2 regions of the Streptomyces sp. B5E4 genome follow, and region 1 is predicted to be linked to the other one. Evidence: riboswitches for the same ligand, from Rfam matches in the RefSeq annotation. Region 1 holds a riboswitch; the other holds the start of a gene.
The links. Region 1 has a riboswitch for glycine ahead of gcvP (aminomethyl-transferring glycine dehydrogenase). Riboswitches for the same ligand answer to the same signal wherever they lie in the genome.
Positions count from the first base shown of each region.

Region 2: another riboswitch for glycine. It lies ahead of gcvT (glycine cleavage system aminomethyltransferase GcvT); the one in region 1 lies ahead of gcvP (aminomethyl-transferring glycine dehydrogenase).

Region 1 is NZ_JBDPMI010000002.1:376,757-380,898, forward strand. Features, by position in the region: gene ABGA99_RS04225 (DNA polymerase IV) at 1-854, shown strand, start outside; gene ABGA99_RS04230 (PRC-barrel domain-containing protein) at 855-1,259, opposite strand; glycine riboswitch at 1,401-1,497, shown strand; gene gcvP (aminomethyl-transferring glycine dehydrogenase) at 1,676-4,142, shown strand, end outside.
Region 2 is NZ_JBDPMI010000031.1:72,808-76,949, forward strand. Features, by position in the region: gene ABGA99_RS29890 (enhanced serine sensitivity protein SseB) at 1-7, opposite strand, end outside; gene ABGA99_RS29895 (hypothetical protein) at 139-741, shown strand; gene ABGA99_RS29900 (AAA family ATPase) at 869-1,432, opposite strand; glycine riboswitch at 1,597-1,694, shown strand; gene gcvT (glycine cleavage system aminomethyltransferase GcvT) at 1,838-2,974, shown strand; gene gcvH (glycine cleavage system protein GcvH) at 3,076-3,450, shown strand; gene glyA (serine hydroxymethyltransferase) at 3,507-4,142, shown strand, end outside.

The DNA.
Region 1 (4,142 bases):
AGCGGGCGCTGCTGGGGCCGATGAACGTGCGGACGCTGCCGGGCGTCGGCCCGGCGACGGCGGACGCGCTGCGCCGGGCCGGGATCACCACGGTCGGGGAGGTCACGGACGCCGGCGAGGACGAGATGGTGCGGCTGCTGGGCAAGGCCCACGGCACCGGGATCCACGTGATGGCGCTGGGCCTGGACGAGCGGCCGGTGGTCGCGGACCGGGACACCAAGTCCGTCTCCGTCGAGGACACCTTCGACGTCGACCTCACCGACCGGGTCCGGATCCGTACGGAGGTCGAGCGGCTGGCGCGGCGGTGCGTGACGCGGCTGCGCGGCGCGGGGCGCTCCGGCCGCACGGTGGTCCTCAAGGTCCGGCGGTACGACTTCTCCACCCTCACCCGCTCCGAGACCCTGCGCGGGCCCACCGACGACCCGGCCGTGGTCACCGAGGCGGCGCTGCGGCTGCTGGACAGCGTCGAAACGACCGCGGGCGTGCGACTGCTGGGCGTCGGGGTGAGCGGGCTCGCGGACTTCACGCAGGAGGACCTGTTCGCGCAGGCGGGCCAGGCGCCGGAGGTGCGGCACGGGCCGGTGGACGCCGACGGGCCGGTGGCGCTGCCGCCGCCGGAGCCGCCCCCGTCGCCCGCCACGGCGGAGCCGGAGCCGGCGGCGCCGCGCTGGCTGCCGGGGCTGGACGTGCGGCACGCGGAGCACGGCCCCGGCTGGGTGCAGGGCAGCGGCGTCGGCCGGGTCACGGTGCGGTTCGAGGTACCGGGCTCGGCGCCCGGACGGGTGCGCACGTTCGCCTCGGACGACCCGGCGCTGGAGCCGGCGGACCCGCTGCCGCTGGTGCCCGGCGGCTGATCAGTCGTCGGAGCCGGCGACCTCGCCGAAGTCCCGGTCCTGCGCCCGCTGCTGCCGCGGGTGGGCGTTGGCGACGTCCGGCGGCAGCGTCATGCCGTAGTGGTGGTAGAGCTGGAGTTCCTGCGCGGGGGAGAGGTGCCGGCCGACGCCGAATTCCGGCGCGTCCTTGATCAGCTCCCGTTCGAACGGCACCCGCAGCCCCTCGTCCGCCAGCTCGCTCGGCCCCAGCGGCACGAACGCGTCCCGGTGGAACAGGCCCGTGCGCAGCGCCGCCCACTGCGGGGCGCCCGTGGCGTCGTCGAGGTACACCTCGTCGACGGTCCCGAGCTTGTCGCCGTTGCTGTCGTACGCGCGCACGCCGATCAGGCTCCGGGGGTCGATGTCGGTCTGCACGGTGCCTCCCACGTCTCGTCACAGCTCCGCTGCCTCCACGTAACGGCACATCGCGCCTCGCGGCCACTCGGCGGGCGCCGGCCGGGGCGCACGGGAACGAGCGCCCGCGCCGGGATGCGCGGGAGCGTGCGCTGGTACGCTGATCGTGGCTGCAGACCCCGTGCGGGAGAGTCCTCCGTCCGCCAGCCGGAGGCGCCGAAGGAGCAACTCCTCCCCGGAATCTCTCAGGCCCCCGTACCGCACGGACGAGGTCACTCTGGAAAGCAGGGCGGGCCGCCGCGCGGCCCTTCCTCACCGACGGTGCAAGCCGGGCCGCGCCCAGTCAGGGCGTACCGGTGAAGCTCTCAGGTCCGGATGACAGAGGGGGAGGCCGTACGGGTGCCCGGCCCAGGGGCATCCGCGAAGGTCCGCGCGACCAGGAGGCCCCTTTGTCCGAGACGAACGCCCACCGCATCCCGCTTTCCGCCCTGGAGCGCGGCACGCCCTTCGAGCAGCGCCACATCGGCCCGGACACGGCCGATCGGGCCAAGATGCTCGCCCAGGTCGGTTACGGCTCGCTGGACGAGCTGACGGAGGCCGCCGTACCCGGCTCGATCAAGGGCACCGGTGCGTTCACGCTGCCCACGGCGCGCTCCGAGGCCGAGGTGCTGGCCGAGCTGCGCGGCCTGGCGGCGCGCAACGAGGTGCTGACGTCCATGATCGGCCTCGGCTACCACGGCACCCACACGCCACCCGTCATCCTGCGCAACGTCATGGAGAACCCCGCCTGGTACACGGCGTACACCCCGTACCAGCCGGAGATCTCCCAGGGCCGGCTGGAGGCGCTGCTCAACTTCCAGACCGTCGTCTCCGACCTCACCGGGCTGCCCACCGCCGGTGCCTCGCTCCTCGACGAGGGCACGGCCGCCGCCGAGGCGATGGCCCTGTCCCGGCGCGTCGGCAAGGTCAAGGACGGCGTCTTCCTCGTCGACGCCGACACCCTGCCGCAGACCGTCGCGGTGCTGCGCACCCGCGCCGAGCCGACCGGCGTCGAGGTCGTCGTCGCGGACCTCGCCGACGGCATCCCCGCGGAGGCCGCGGAGCGCGGCGTCTTCGGCGTGCTGCTGCAGTACCCGGGCGCCTCCGGTGCCGTACGCGACCTCGCGCCCGTCATCGAGCGGGCGCAGGAGCTGGGCGCCGTCGTCACCGTCGCCGCCGACCTCCTGGCGCTGACCCTGCTGACCTCGCCCGGGGCGCTGGGCGCCGACATCGCGGTCGGCTCCAGCCAGCGCTTCGGCGTTCCGATGGGCTTCGGCGGTCCGCACGCCGGCTACATGTCCGTACGCGAGAAGTTCGCGCGCAGCCTGCCCGGGCGCCTCGTCGGCGTCTCCAGGGACGCGGACGGCGCGCAGGCGTACCGGCTGGCCCTCCAGACGCGCGAGCAGCACATCCGCCGCGAGAAGGCCACCAGCAACATCTGTACCGCGCAGGTGCTGCTCGCGGTGATGGCCTCGATGTACGCCGTCTACCACGGCCCCGAGGGCCTGGCGGCCATCGCCCGGCGCACCCACCGCTTCGCCGCGATACTCGCCGCGGGTCTGAGGGCCGGCGGCGCCGACGTGGTGCACGACGCGTTCTTCGACACCGTCACCGTCCGTGTCCCCGGCCGGGCCGCCGAGGTGACCGCCCGGGCCCGCAACGCCGGCGTCAACCTCCGTCTCGCCGACGCCGACCACGTCGGCATCTCCTGCGACGAGACCACCGTCCGCGACCATCTGGACGTCGTCTGGGACGCCTTCGGCGTCACCGGCCGGGACGTCGGGGAGCTGGACGCCGCCACCGACGACGCGCTGCCCGCCGGGCTGCTGCGCACCGACGAGTACCTGACCCACCCGGTCTTCCACCGGCACCGCTCCGAGACCGCCCTGCTGCGCTACCTGCGCACGCTCTCCGACCGGGACTACGCGCTGGACCGCGGCATGATCCCGCTCGGCTCCTGCACGATGAAGCTCAACGCGACCGCCGAGATGGAGGCCGTCACCTGGCCCGAGTTCGCCGGGCTGCACCCCTTCGCGCCCGCCGACCAGGCCGAGGGCTATCTGACCCTGATCCGCGAGCTGGAGGACGGCCTGGCCGCCGTCACCGGCTACGACAAGGTCTCCCTGCAGCCCAACGCCGGCTCGCAGGGCGAGCTGGCGGGTCTGCTGGCCGTACGGGCGTACCACCGCGCCAACGGCGACGAGCGCCGTACGATCTGCCTCATCCCGTCCTCCGCGCACGGCACCAACGCCGCCTCCGCGGTGATGGCCGGCATGAAGGTCGTGGTCGTCAAGACCGCGGAGAACGGCGAGGTCGACGCGGACGACCTGCGTGCGAAGATCGAGCAGCACGGTGCCGAACTGGCCGTGCTCATGGTCACCTACCCCTCCACGCACGGCGTGTTCGAGGAGCACATCACGGAGATCTGCGACGCCGTGCACGCCGCCGGCGGCCAGGTGTACGTGGACGGCGCCAACCTCAACGCGCTCGTCGGCCTCGCCGGTCCCGGGAAGTTCGGCGGCGACGTCTCGCACCTGAACCTGCACAAGACGTTCTGCATCCCGCACGGCGGCGGCGGCCCCGGGGTGGGCCCGGTCGCGGTCCGCGAGCACCTGGCCCCGTACCTGCCGAACCACCCGCTGCAGCCCGCCGCCGGCCCCGAGACGGGCGTGGGCCCGATCTCGGCGGCGCCGTGGGGCTCGGCCGGGATCCTGCCGATCTCGTGGGCGTACATGAAGCTCATGGGCGAGGGCGGGCTGCGCCGCGCCAGCCAGGTCGCGGTGCTCGGCGCCAACTACGTGGCCAAGCGTCTCGAACCGCACTTCCCGGTGCTGTACACGGGTCCCGGCGGGCTCGTCGCGCACGAGTGCATCGTCG
Region 2 (4,142 bases), on a different contig from region 1:
AGCTCATCGGGACCAGCCAACTTTCGGGGGATGAACGTCGGCACCCTAACGGCTGCGTGCACTCGCGGGCGAAGGCCGCACCTGCCCACGGTGGAGTCCTCTCACCCTCACGACCTCGCGACAGGGAGCCCGTTTTCCATGTGTACGAACCGAATGGCCGGCCTCGCCGCCACCGTCGTCTCCGCCGTCGCCGGCGGCGCCCTCGTGCTCGGCGCAGCCGGGCCCGTCGCCGCCGCCGGGGACGTCACCGGGGGCGGGCACCACGACGTCCGGCCCGCGGCCTCGGCCCCCGCCGCCGCCGCCGACGTCGACCCTTCGACGCTGCACCTGCTGGCGCAGCTCGGCCAGCTCACCGCCGCCACGGCGCGGACCGTCGAGCAGGTCCAGCAGGCCGTCGCCGACGGCGGCCGGGCGAACCCGCGCACGCTGCCCGACGTGCGCTCGCATCTGGACGCGGTGGGCGCGGCGGCGGGGGCCGAGGGCAAGGTCAAGTCGATGAAGGCACAGCCGACGACGGCGCTGGCGCAGGCCGTCGACTCGCTGCGGGAGGAACTGGCCGGCCTGGTACGGGCCGGGCAGGCGGGCGACCGGGCGGCGGTGGACGAGCGGGCCTCGGTGACCGTGGCGGCGCTCGTACGGGTCCTCGCGGCGGCGGCGGGCAGCGGGCTGGTGCCGGCGGGGCAGGTGCCGCAGGCGAACGCGGCGGCGCCGCCGGAGCTGCCGACGCGGTCCGGCGCGTAGCGGCCCGCGGGCCCGGCACAGCGGGGCCGCGCGGGCGCCGCGGGCTCATCCGGCGCAGACTCGCACAGGCACAGGCACAGGCACAGGCACAGCCGCACGCACAGGGTCGGGCTGGGCCGCCGCTGGCTCAGCCGAAGCTGATCGAGCGCAGCGCCCCCGCCGCCTGCCCGTCCAGCACCAGCACCGAGTCGCACCCCTCCGCCGGCTGCCCGCCGCTCGCCCAGTCGAGCAGCCTGCGGTGGGCCCACCGGTGCCGGGCGAAGGCGTACCGCGACACCGCGCGCCCGCGCCGCGCCTGCCGCTCCCGCGCCACGTCGGCCGGCACGTCCAGGACCACGACGTGCACCCCGCGCCCGTACCGCCTGGCCTGCCTGGTCAGCCACCACCGCACCCACGGCAGCGTGCCGCAGTCGTGCACGACGAGGCTGCCGCCGGCCCGGACCGCCAGGCGCAGCCGCGCGTAGTGGTCGATGCGCACTAACGGCCGGTAGAGGGCGTACGGCAGCCGCGCGCCCAGCTTGCGCGCCCAGCGCTCGCGCACGTACTGCGAGTCGATCAGCAGCACCGCCGCCGGCGGCTGCGTGCGGCGCATGAGCGTGCTCTTGCCGCTGCCGGGCAGTCCGGAGATCACGACGATGTCCCCCTCGGGATATCGAAGCCGTTCCCTGGAGGCCGCCTGCTCCACCGTCACGCTGCCTCCCAGGCCCTGCACCGCCGCCGCTTGCCGTCCACAAGCCTCGCAACAGCGGCGGGACTCGACAAGGACGCAACGGAAGGTGGCCTCCCACTTCTTCGCCCTGTCCCACGGCCGAGGGCGCGTGCAATGATGGGGCCGCCAACTGCATACCGGCCGTTAGAACCCGCGCGGGAGAGTCCCGGTGCCTCGCCGCACCGGGCGCCGAAGGAGCAAGTCCTCCCTTGAATCTCTCAGGCACCGTCACCGCGCGGGCGAGGCAGATCTGAAAAGCGGGTGTCCCCGGCCGTGCCGGCGCCGCCCCACCCAAGGTGCAAGCCACGCTCCCGCGGGATCGTGGCGAACCTCTCAGGTTCCGATGACAGATGGGGAGGACACGACCACCCCCTGTCCGGGAGCCTGATGATGACCACTGAGAGCCCTGCACCGCGCCGTACCGCGCTCGACGCCACGCACCGCGCCCTCGGCGCCACCATGACCGACTTCGCCGGCTGGGACATGCCGCTGCGCTACGGCAGCGAGCGCGAGGAGCACGTCGCGGTGCGCACCCGCGCCGGCCTTTTTGACCTCTCCCACATGGGCGAGATCGCCGTCACCGGCCCGCGGGCCGCGGAACTGCTGGACTACGCCCTGGTGGGCCGGCTCTCCGCCGTGCGCCCCGGCCGCGCCCGGTACACGATGATCTGCCGCGAGGACGGCGGCATCCTCGACGACCTGATCGTCTACCGGCTCGCCGACGAGGAGTACATGATCGTCGCGAACGCCGCCAACGCCCAGGTCGTCCTGGACGCCCTCGCCGAGCGGGCCGCCGGCTTCCCCGGCGCCGAGGTGCGGGACGACCGGGAGGCGTACGCCCTGATCGCCGTGCAGGGCCCGAAGTCGCCGGCCGTCCTGGGCCGGGTCACCGACGCGGATCTGGCGGGCCTGAAGTACTACGCGGGCCTGCCCGGCACGGTGGCCGGCGCGGACGCGCTCATCGCCCGCACCGGCTACACCGGCGAGGACGGCTTCGAGCTGTTCGTCCGCCCCGCGGACGCGCCCGCCGTCTGGGCGGCGCTGACCGCCGCGGGCGCGGACGACGGCCTGGTGCCGTGCGGGCTCTCCTGCCGCGACACCCTGCGTCTGGAGGCCGGCATGCCGCTGTACGGGCACGAGCTGACCACCGCGCTCACGCCCTTCGACGCCGGGCTCGGCCGGGTGGTCAAGCTCGACAAGCCCGGCGACTTCGTCGGCCGCAAGGCGCTCGAACAGGCCGCCGAGCGCGCCGCGGCCGAGCCGCCGCGGGTGCTGGTCGGCCTGGTCGCCGAGGGCCGGCGGGTGCCGCGCGCGGGGTACGCGGTGGTGGCGGGCGGCCGGCCGATCGGCGAGGTCACCTCCGGCGCCCCCTCCCCCACCCTGGGCAAGCCGATCGCCATGGCGTACGTGGACGCCGCGCACGCCGGTCCCGGGCCCTCGGCGGCCACCGGCGTGGGCGTCGACATCCGCGGCAGCCACGAGCCGTACGAGGTCGTCGCCCTGCCGTTCTACAAGCGCCCCTGACCGGCTCTCCGAACGCCTCTGACCCCTTCCCTGGCGGCCCCTCGACCGCGCCACCAGCGCCCCTTTACGCCGCTCACGTCCCGATCCTGGAGAATCGCCTTATGAGCAACCCTGAGCACCTGCGCTACAGCAAGGAACACGAGTGGGTCGCGACCGACGACGGCGTCGCCACCGTTGGCATCACCGCCCACGCCGCGAACGCGCTCGGCGACGTCGTGTTCGTCCAGCTTCCGGACGTGGGCGCCGCGGTCACCGCGGGCGAGCCCTGCGGCGAGCTGGAGTCGACGAAGTCCGTCTCCGACCTCTACGCGCCGGTGACCGGGGAGGTCACCGAGACCAACCAGGACGTCGTGGACGACCCGGCGCTGGTGAACTCCGGCCCCTTCGAGGACGGCTGGCTGTTCCGGGTGCGCGTCACGGCCGAGTCCGCCGACCTGATGTCCGCCGCCGAGTACACCGCGTTCACCGCGGGCTGAGCTCCGCCGCCGCAGCCCCGCCCGCCCCGCGTCCCCCTCTTTCCCCGGAAGGTCCCATGTCCCTTCTGAACGGCTCGCTCCACGAGGTCGACCCCGAGGTCGCCGCCGCCGTGGACGCCGAGCTCATGCGCCAGCAGTCCACCCTCGAAATGATCGCCTCGGAGAACTTCGCCCCCGTCGCCGTGCTGGAGGCGCAGGGCTCGGTCCTCACCAACAAGTACGCCGAGGGCTACCCCGGCCGCCGCTACTACGGCGGCTGCGAGCACGTCGACGTCACGGAGGACCTGGCCCGCGAGCGCGTCAAGGCGCTCTTCGGCGCCGAGGCCGCGAACGTCCAGCCGCACTCGGGTGCGTCGGCGAACGCGGCGGCGATGTTCGCGGTGCTCAAGCCCGGCGACACGATCCTGGGTCTGGACTTGGCCCACGGCGGGCATCTGACCCACGGCATGAAGATCAACTTTTCCGGCAAGCTGTACGACGTCGCCGCCTACCACGTCGACGCCGAGACCGGTCAGGTCGACATGGCCGAGGTGGAGCGGCTGGCCAAGGAGCGGCGGCCGAAGCTGATCGTCGCGGGATGGTCGGCGTACCCGCGGCAGCTCGACTTCGCCGGCTTCCGCCGGATCGCCGACGAGGTCGACGCACTGCTGATGGTCGACATGGCGCACTTCGCCGGGCTGGTGGCCGCGGGC